DNA from 2 places in the Bacillus basilensis genome. Region 1 is predicted to be linked to the other one. Evidence: riboswitches for the same ligand, from Rfam matches in the RefSeq annotation. Region 1 holds a riboswitch; the other holds the start of a gene.
What was found. A riboswitch is a leader RNA that binds a small molecule or an ion and turns the genes downstream of it on or off. The one in region 1 is predicted to bind thiamine pyrophosphate.
Positions count from the first base shown of each region.

Region 1 (5,473 bases):
TTTTTAACATCTCACATTCAATCGCATACAAATCAGAAAATGCACTTTGTAAATATCTTTCAATCGTTATCCCCTCTTGTAAATCCATATGCTGCTGTAAAAAACCTACCTTCACATGCGGAAACCATTCAATGTTCCCATCATCATGTATAAGTTCTCCTGTTAAAATCCTTAACAATGTTGATTTTCCAATTCCATTTTTCCCTACTAACCCAACATGCTCGCCCTTTAATAATCGAAAGCACGTATTATATAAAATGGTTTTCTCACCATACGAATGACTTAAATTTTCTACTGTTAATATACTCATTTTTTTCTCTCCTTTACTTATCATCCATAAGCTAAATAAGAGAGAGCGACAGTATAAAGCCTTATTTAATTGTGCATATAAAAAATGGGTAAGGTGAATACACCTTACCCATTACATATTATCGTAAAAAAGGATTAAGGTTCTTTACCTGCTGTCTTCAATTTAGCTTAATCGTTAAAAATGGGCAGACTTCTCCCACATCAAGCTAAAACCATTTGAAGAACAGTTGATAAAGTCATTTTATCCTTTCACTCCTTTAGCATTTGTTATATTAAGAGTATAAACTACTCTGTTATATTCTATTCTCTATTTTTTCCTTTGTTCCTTCTTCTCCTATAGAAAAAGCCTCTTAACAGTAATTATACAAAAAACTGTTAAAAGACTTTTTCTATTTTTTCATATAAGGAGCTAATACTCTCAAAATTTCTTCCTTATCCTTCTTTAACTCAAGCGATGTTAACATATCCATCGTTCGTGGCCTAGGTAATTTCACTTTTACCTCACCAACTATTGACGCTGGTCTTTGAGATAAAATAAATACGCGATCCGATAGCAAGATTGCCTCATCTAAGTCATGTGTAACCATAACGATTGTTTGCTTCTCTTGGTGCCAAGAGTTTAAAAGCCAGCTGTGTACTTCCATTTTTGTAAAGGCATCTAATTTTCCAAAAGGCTCATCAAGTAGCATAATTGGCTTTTCACATAAATATGTGCGAAGGAAGCTAATTCTTTGACGCATTCCACCTGATAATTCATCTGGATAATGATCTGCATATTCATCTAGTTCAAACTGCTTCAACGCTTCCATTCCTTCTGCCAGCCTTTGTTTTTTCAGCTTCCCTTCGATTTCTAACGGAAGAACGATATTTTGCAAAGCTGATCGCCATGGCAGCAATAAATCTTGTTGCGGCATATAACTTACAGCATCTTGCTCTTGTACTTGCTTATCCTTATACGTTACGTTCCCACTTGTTGGATTTTCAACATTTGCAATCATATTTAATAATGTGCTTTTCCCGCAACCACTGGGTCCTACAAAGGAAACGAATTCTCCCTCTCGTATAGAAGCACTAATATTTGCTAATACATTCTTTCCATCGAAAGATTTCACAATATCTTTTATTTGTAATCCACTCATTTTTCACTTGGAAGGAACTCATTTGTAAAGGCATCTTTCACATCAATTTTCTTCTTAATAACTTTGTTATCATATAAGAAATTCATGTAATTCGTCCAAACTTCTTCCTTCTGTACTCCCCATGCTTTTGCATCATCTTGATACTTCGTACTTAACCACTTTTGACTCTCTTGCACTAACTCTTTATTCACATCCGGAACAGCTTTAATTAAAATATCCGCTGCTTCTTTTGGTTCTTTAATTGCAAAATTATACCCTTCTGTCGTTGCATTCATAAACTTTTTCACAAAGTCTTTATCTTGCTTCGTATGTTTTTCACTTGTAATAATAACAGGGCTATAGAAATCGAGCGCTGGATCTAAGTCTTTCACCATAATTGTATTTAACTCTTTTCCTTGACGCTTCGCTTCAATACCATCCCAACCGTAATAAATCCATTCGAAATCAGCATCACGGCCAATTGATTTAAAGAAGTCTGTTTGTCCTAAAATGATTTTTTCGACTTTATTAAAATCAGCTTGATGTTTCTCCATAATTGTCTTTAACGTTGCTTCTTCTGCTGGTCCTCCCCAGCCTCCGTAACGTTTGCCTTCAAAATTTTTCGGTGAAGTCATGTTATCTTTCTTAAGTGACGCAAAAGCTGAAGTGTTATGCTGAATAATCGCCCCTACAGATACAACAGGAATACCTTCCACCCGAGCCAACGTTACATTTTCTTGTGCGCTTATTGCGAAGTCAGCTTTTCCTGAAGCTATCATTTGCTCTGCTGTTACATTGTCACCAGGCTGAATAATTTCTACATCTAAGCCTTGCTTTTTATAATAATCTTTCGCTTGTGCTACATATAAACCAGTATGATTCGTATTCGGAAACCAATCTAATACTACTTTTACTTTTTGATCTTTACTTGCACTTTCTTCTTTCTTCGCCGGATTACATCCAACCACACCTACTGCTAATAAGGCAGCCAACATAACTTTTAAACCTTTTTTCATTTTCTGCCGTCCTTTCTATATATCCATGGTGCTGTTATTCTTGCCATAAACTCCACGATAAAATACAGACATAATGTCACCATGACAATAATTGCTGCAACACCAAATACCCGGGCAGTTAAAAAGGATTTTGTAGCCCTCGTAAGCATAACTCCTAACCCTTCGCTGGCACCGAGCCATTCTCCAATAATCGCTCCCATGACGCTATATGTAACTGCAATTTTCAAACCAGAGAAAAAGTATGGAAGCACTGCCGGAAACTTTACTTTCTGGTAAACTTGCCATTTCGTTGCCTTCATCGTTTGCAACAACTTCAACATATTTTTATCTACCGTTTGAAAACCTTCTAAAATACTAAGCGCAATCGGGAAGAAACAAACGAGTATTACTACCATTACTTTCGGTAGCATTCCATATCCAAACCAAATAATAAATAACGGTGCAAGTACAACGATTGGAATCGTTTGCGAAATAACAAGCAACGGATTTATTAAAATACGAAATAAAGGGATAACGTCCATAAGAATTGCAATACTTGTCCCAATTAAAATCGCAAAAAATAGTCCAATTATAACCTCTTGTAACGTTTGCATCGTATTCGGTAATAGTAAATCCTTCATTCCAATTAATTCTTGAACAATGGCAGAAGGCTTTGGTAAAATCCAAGGTTCAATTTTAAATAATGAAACAGATCCTTCCCATATTGCAATGAGAAGGATAAGCCAAATTGTTGTAATTATTTTAGATTGCTTCTGGTTTTGCATATTCATCACGGTACTTCCAAACCTTTTCATCTATCGTTACACCAGTGCTTGGACGATAATGGATTTTAATAGAAGTAATCACTTCTTCAGCTCCAGCATCCACGCAAGCTTGTTGCGCACGTTTAACGACATCAAGAAGTACATCTAATTCTCCTTCCAGCGTTGTTTCCATTGCTCCTACTTCATAACGAACTCCCGATTGTTGTACAACTTCAATTGCTTTATCAACAACAGAATATACATCTTTTGTTTTTGCTTGTGGTACTACTGAAAATGACATTGTAACTTGTTGTGACATAATAATATCCCCCTTCTGAAATTAAATTTTAAAACAAGAAAAGGCTTTCCTACTACGTAGGAAAGCCTTGTATGCAAGTTATTATAGAATAACATATGCTACATCACTTTAAGTAACTCCCTACGCTGGCATTATCCAGATCAGGTTGAGGGTCGATGTTTGCTTACATCCTCTCAGCCAATTGGCTCCCCGGTCCTTAATTCGTTTTCATTGTAGCATGATTTATTTTATTGAACAAACAAAAGCATGTATAATCATTTCAGTTAACTTTTAAATTCTCCAATTAACTCTTGTAACTCCTGTGAAAGCCAGCTTAAAGAACTCGCTAATTCAGCAATATCCTGTACAGACATTTCCTGTTCTTTCATACTCGCTTCAATATTACTACTACTATTCGCATACATATTTGCGATATGTGATAGTTCATTTACAACACGAACAATATTTTCGCTATTTTGCAATATATCACTTGAATTGCTAGAAACAACTCTAACTTGATTTGTAACAGATTGTGCTGATTTTGAAATTTTTTCAAAGAAGGCACCACTACTTCGAACAAGTTTAATTCCAAATTCTACTTCTTTTGAAGCCTTTTGCATTGAAACAACAGCTTCTTCCGTTTCAGCTTGTGTTTCCCCTATTAATTTTGCTATATCTTTTGCTGATGCTTCCGTTTGCTCTGCTAATTTACGCACTTCATCAGCAACAACGGCAAATCCCCTTCTAGTTTCCTCAGCACGTGAGGATTCAATAGAAGCATTTAAAGCTAACGAATTAGTTTGGTTTGAAATACCTGTAATTACAGTTACAATATCATTAATTTCTTTTGATCTTGTTTCCAAAGAATAAATGATAGAAGATACATCCTGTACTGTATTTTGTATTATGTTCATTTGATTAATCGCCTGTTCAATAACACCATTTCCTTTTACTGAATGATGCTCCATACCTTCAGACTCTTCCGTCATTTGTTCTGCAGCATTTGTTATCTCTTCTATCCTATCTTCCATTTCATATACAATACCTAAATACTTTGGTACTGAAGTTTCTTGTGACTGATTGCCCGCTCTTACCCCAACCATAGAACTTACGATTTCTTGAACTGCCATACTATTCTCTTTCGTACTCACTGACAATTCTTTTGAAGATGAGGAAACCTGTTCGGCTGTCTGCTTCACTTTATCTACAATTCCTTTAAACTTCTCGATGGTATTATTAAAATACGCATTAATAATACCAATATCATCTGGTCTTTCCTCTAATTTAATACTCAAATCACCTTCACCGACTTTGCGCAACCCTTCACGTAAATCTCGCAATGGAGCAAGTGCGTTACGTACAATTAAGAATTGAATAACAGTTGCAATTAAAACAGAAATACAAATAAACATTAAACCTTGTATAATGAATTTTTCCTTTGTACTAGGAACAATAGACGCATCTACATCGGCTGCAACAATTGCCACAATATTTCCGTCTCCATCTTTAATTGGCTCTAATATCGTTACCCATGATCCTAATAGATCTTCATATACTACTGTCATGTTTGCTTTTTTCGTGCTCATTACCTTATCGTATGCTTTCATCCAAAGATCTGGTTGTTTATAATATTCTCCCGGTCTTACTTCAACAACATTTGCTAAGTCTGTAGACAAGTCGACGATTAGTAACTCACCTTTTTCATTTTTTTTTGCTCCAACAATATACGTTTGTCCAACACTATTCAATTCTTCCGTTGCTTCATCTAATTTCTCTGTTAACTTCTCTCTCTTTTCTCTTTGTGCCACTGGGTCTTTTGTAACATCTCTCACTATTTCTTCGTCTAATTTATGTAATACCGTATCTCCTGTTTCAAAAGAATGCCTTTCAAATATAGACATCATACTATTTTGAAACATGTTAAAACTTAACGCTCCCATAGTACCAACAAGCGTCAAAATAACTAACACAGTTAATAATACATTTTTT
Region 1 covers NZ_JBNTQO010000016.1:93,678-99,150, forward strand. The annotation lists gene ACQVV1_RS23385 (ABC-F family ATP-binding cassette domain-containing protein) at 1-310, opposite strand, end outside; gene ACQVV1_RS23390 (ABC transporter ATP-binding protein) at 699-1,448, opposite strand; gene ACQVV1_RS23395 (ABC transporter substrate-binding protein) at 1,445-2,443, opposite strand; gene ACQVV1_RS23400 (ABC transporter permease) at 2,440-3,213, opposite strand; gene ACQVV1_RS23405 (MTH1187 family thiamine-binding protein) at 3,185-3,505, opposite strand; TPP riboswitch at 3,606-3,707, opposite strand; gene ACQVV1_RS23410 (methyl-accepting chemotaxis protein) at 3,769-5,473, opposite strand, start outside.

Region 2 (5,473 bases), on a different contig from region 1:
GGAAAACTGAAAAATCTCCCTTTACAGTAAAGAATAGTAATTTTTACAGCCTATGTGTTTATTATAACAAAACAAAGATGTACTTACATGTTATTTCCAAAATACATCCATTATAATATGACATTCTAGATGCAATATTGTATTTCTAATATATTCTCATTATCTCCCTTTAAAATTAACTTACTTTTTTGCGATTTCACTAAATTACAGAAGTGTAATATTACTGTAAGCTAACTCGATAGTTACGTTTCCATATTTCTTATACACTAATACCAGAAGCAGCAAACAAGCTTCTCATCATTTCAGAACTAATACAAAAATGTATTTACTATAAAACATATAAAAGGAGAAATCATCATGAAAAAATTAGTAGGAATCGGATTAGCAGCAGCAATTTCATTCGGAGCATTATCAGGTTGTTCTTTATTAGGAGAAAAAGCGAACGGCTTTGTACTGTACGGATCAGAAGAGCAAGTTCAGCAAATTACAGATAAAAACAAAAAAGAAGTGAAAGAAAAAGACTTCTATAAAATGAAAATGACAACATTAGAAGGTAAAAAAGTTCTTGTCATGGATAAGAAAACTGGTGAAGAACTAGTGAAGAAAGAATTACTTAGCAAAGTGGATGCAAAAGACGATACGAAACCACTTGATAAATTACCGGCTGTAACAGCAGAACAAGGTGTATTATTCGCAAAAGAAAAAATAGAAAATGCTACAATTGATGGCGCAAAATTAAAATATGAAGGCAATACAATTATCGGAAGTGGCCGTGCATATGCAGATATGTTCGCGATTGTTGATGATGCAACTTACGGAAATGTAAAAGGTGATGAAAAATCTGTTGGGGTATTAAAATTCGATAAAGACCCTAGTAAAGAATTCCCTGGAAAGAATGGTGTAGAATCATCACAACTTGTAAAAATTAAAAAGTAATAAAAAAGCTTTGCGAAATTCGCAAAGCTTTTTTCTATTTATTATGAGCAATTTTCTCCATATCCGGACTACAAGTTTGCGACTCGCATGATTTATTTAAAGAACATGCGGCGCATTTTCCCTTTTTACTTCTCTTTACAAAATGAACTAACGTATATGCTGCATAACCAAAAATGATAGCTCCAATTATAATATTGACCATCATTATACATCTCCTTTTAGAATCCGAGTAAAGATCCAACTTGGTATATAGTAAGCGTTAATACATAAGCAACTACGAGCGGATAAACGACTGAGAAAATCGTCCATTTCGCTGATCCAGTTTCACGTTTAATAACAGCCACCGTCGCTAAACACGGAACATATAATAAAATAAAGAACATAAATGCATAAGCTGATAACGCAGTATAATGTGCTCCCATTACATTGCCAAGCACATCTTCTTTCACCGCATAAATAATTGCCATTGTAGAAACAACAACTTCCTTCGCTAAAAATCCTGTTAAAAGAGATGCCGCAGCTTGCCACGTTCCAAAACCGAGCGGGGCAAATAATGGTGCGATAAATCCGCCAATCATCGCTAAATAACTGTCTCCCATATCAACACCAAATCCTGATGGACCTGCATAATTTAATAGCCAAATGACAACAGAACCACCGAAGATAAATGTACCTGCTTTACGAACAAATCCTTTCCCTTTCTCCCAAGTACTTAGCCATAACGTTTTCGCTTGCGGTACGCGGTAAGGCGGTAGTTCAATAACGAAAATAGACTTCTCCGCTTTTAAAATTGTAAGAGACATAATCTTTGTAACTAATAACGCAAGGACTATCCCTGCAACATATAAAGAAAACACAACAGTTGCCTGACTATGAGGGAAGAATACGCCCGCAAATAACGCATATACAGGTAAACGTGCTGAACAAGACATAAATGGTGTTACAAGAACTGTAAGTAAACGTTCTTTCTCTTGTTCAATCGTTCTCGCTGCCATAATACCTGGAACGTTACATCCAAAACCAATAATCATCGGAATGAACGCTTTTCCGTTTAAACCGAAGAATTCCATAATTCTATCCATAACAACTGCAATTCGCGCCATATATCCTGAGTCTTCTAATAATGAAATGAAAAAGAATAGTGCAAAGATTTGTGGAACGAATACTAATACAGCACCAACACCGGCAATAATGCCTTCTGTAACGAGCGCTTGAATAAAATCAGAAGCTCCGACACTCGTGAGCCCAGCCGTCACCCAATCCGTAAGCTGTCCACCAAAAAACTCATCTAACATATCAGATAACGGTGTACCAATCCACGTAAACGTAACCTGAAAAATAAAAAACATAACTGCTAAAAAGATTGGAAGTCCTAAAACTTTATGTGTAATTAACCTATCAATTTTTTCCGAAAAAGGAATTTTTCCTTCTTTCTCATGCTTCATAACATTTGTTTTTAACTTTTCAATATACGCTTCACGAGTTTTGTAAATATGCTCCTCCAACGTACAATCAAGTTTTCCCTCTAAGCGAGATCGAATGGCTATAAGCTCCTTATAAATTGGTAATGCTTTCATTTCTTTTTCTACTACTTCGTTATTACTTAAAAATTGAAGCGCTAACCATCTCGGATGCTCGTAATTCTCTTTTTCTAAAAGAGAAATTGCTTCTCCAATTCCTTCATCCAGTTGTACACCATATGAAATAATGAATGGCTTTTTCTCACTTTTGTCATTTTCTTTAAGAGTCGCAAGTAGTTCTTCACAGCCTTTTCCGCTTCTTGCAACGACAGGAACGACTGTTACACCTAATAGTTCTGATAACCTTTTTACATCAATTACAATTCCTCTTTGCTTCGCCACATCAACCATATTTAAACCAATTGAAACCGGCTTACCAAATTCAAGTAACTGCAACGTTAAATGCATATTTCGTTCAAATTGCGAGGAATCCACAATATTTAACATATGCTGAAATTCTTCTGTTAGTAGAAAGTTTGTTACAACACCCTCATCACGCGAAACTGGGTTCAAATCATATACGCCTGGTAAATCGATTAATGTCCCTTGTCTATCTTTTAATTTACCAACCTTTTTTTCTACTGTTACACCGCTCCAGTTTCCTACGTATTCATAAGAACCAGTAAGTGCATTAAATAATGATGTCTTCCCTGTATTTGGATTCCCTAGCAAAGCTACCTTATTCACGCTAATTCCACCTTTATCATTTTCGCGTCACAATGACGAATACTAATTAACTGTCCACGACACTCCAATGTACAAGGACCTTTGAACATCGCTTTCTGCTTCATGCGAAGTTCGCTTCCTTCAGAAAGACCAAAAGCCGCCAATCTTCTCTTTAGTAAATGATCTAAAGACTGAACGCTTTTTACTAACACTTTCTCACCGATTTTAATATCTACTAAGCTCATAACCTTCCCCCTCAAAAGAGAATGATAATTATTTTCAGAGAAATTATAGCACACTCTATTTCTCTTGTACTATACCCTTTTGCTTCATATTTATTAACATTTTGCTACAATTCTATTTCAATCATTGTCATAACAGATTCGTTTGCCATTCTCATCCATTTCGCTTACAATAAACAATAGCAAATAAAGAATCTCGTTATCACAGGGGGAGCCTTACCGCTGAGAGGGAACACTTCGTTCCGACCCTTAGAACCTGTTAGTTAATGCTAACGCAGGGATTGTGCAAACGTCCGAAATACATACCTCTTTTTTATTTACGTATTTCGTATCCTCCTATGATATCTATTCTTTTTTGTACAACTTTAATTTAGGGGGAGACAACATGCGTAACACCAATTTACAAGCGATGATTGAATCTGCTATTCTTGCAGCCTTCGCCATGGTCATCGACATTTTACCATTATCAATTAAACTTCCAACAGGCGGTTCCATCTCATTTGCTATGATTCCTATTTTTATTATCGCATACCGCTGGGGCTTCAAAATGGCTTTCTTAGGAGGCTTAATTTGGGGATTATTACAAATTGTAGTCGGAGATGCCATTATCGTCACACCAATTCAAGTACTCATTGAATACTTCGTTGCTTTCGCATTCATTGGATTTGCTGGTTTATTCTATCGTCCTATTCAAAAGGCACTTTTAACAACCAATGAAAATAGTGAAGAACAATCCAATTTAGGTAGCCGTAAAGACAAACCTTCTTCAAAACAGAACGAAGGAAAGAAAGTTCTTGGTTACATTATTGTTGCTACATTTATTGGTAGCTTTGCTCGCTACTTCTGTCACTTTATTGCTGGTATTATTTTCTGGGGACAATATGCACCGAAAGGTCAATCCGCTGTGCTTTATTCATTAATCGTAAACGGTAGCGTAATGATTGGTTCCTACATTCTATGTACCGTTTTACTTATATTTTTATTCCTTACTTCACCACGCTTATTCAAGAGCATCAATGCTTATCAAATAAATGCAAACAAAAAGAGCGCTTCATGAGCGCTCTTTTTTTCATATCGTAATATCAATTAAAAAAACAATAAATGCACAAAAGAAAATAAATACCATTATACTTAGCCAATTGCTATGCACGGTTCATCGACTCCTTACATAACCTCATTTTCTAACACGATTATATCGCTTGAAAATAAAGATTAGGTAAAGATAATATGAAAATAACTTAAAAAAGCGTAGATCATATTGTCTACGCTTTTTTCGGTAAATAGAAGTAAAATAATACACCATCTTCTGTATTCTTTACTCCATATTCAGCATCATGCAGTTCTAAAATATTCTTCGAAATAGCAAGCCCAAGACCTGTTCCACCTTGCGAACGCTGACGAGCTGCATCCACGCGATAAAAACGATCCCAAATTTTATCTAATTGTTCTTCTTCAATGTGAGTACCTTTATTTTCAATACATACTTTTATACGACCTTTCTCATCTATTGTAGAAATAATAATATCTTCTTTATTTGGTGTATAACGTATGGCATTCGTAATGAAATTTACGATGACTTGTTCAATCCGGCCTTGATTTGCCATCACTTCAAATGGACCTATATTTTTATGAACACAAAGTTCTTTTTTCTCTATTTCTACAGACAGATGTTCACATATATCTTCAATTACTGTATCAATATAAAATAAATCCATTTTCATTTTATATGTACCTGACTCAAATTTAGCTAACTCAAGCATATCCAAAATTAACGTATCCATTTTATCTACTTCTCGTTCCATTGCCTGAAAATAGTACTCTTTTTTATGCTCAGCTACCCCGTCTTTTAAAATAGAAATACAGCTTTTCATAATACTTAGCGGTGTTTTTAATTCATGTGAAACACCAGAAATGAATTCTTTTCGCGTTTTTTCTAACTTTCTTTCCTTTTCAATATCTTCTTCTAACTGTCCAATATGCGAATGGAGTTTATTCGATAGCACATTAATATTTTTCGATAAATCCCCAATTTCATCTTTTGAAGTAATCGGTATTCTTTCTGTAAAATCTAATTTTGCTATTTTCTTCGTCGTATCATTTATTTTTAAT
Region 2 covers NZ_JBNTQO010000014.1:62,827-68,299, forward strand. The annotation lists gene ACQVV1_RS21880 (lipoprotein BA_5634 family protein) at 358-936, shown strand; gene ACQVV1_RS21885 (FeoB-associated Cys-rich membrane protein) at 971-1,141, opposite strand; gene feoB (ferrous iron transport protein B) at 1,155-3,143, opposite strand; gene ACQVV1_RS21895 (FeoA family protein) at 3,140-3,367, opposite strand; TPP riboswitch at 3,562-3,663, shown strand; gene thiT (energy-coupled thiamine transporter ThiT) at 3,750-4,421, shown strand; gene ACQVV1_RS21905 (sensor histidine kinase) at 4,627-5,473, opposite strand, start outside.
Region 2: linked by a shared signal. The riboswitch ahead of thiT (energy-coupled thiamine transporter ThiT) and the one ahead of ACQVV1_RS23405 (MTH1187 family thiamine-binding protein) in region 1 are both predicted to bind thiamine pyrophosphate.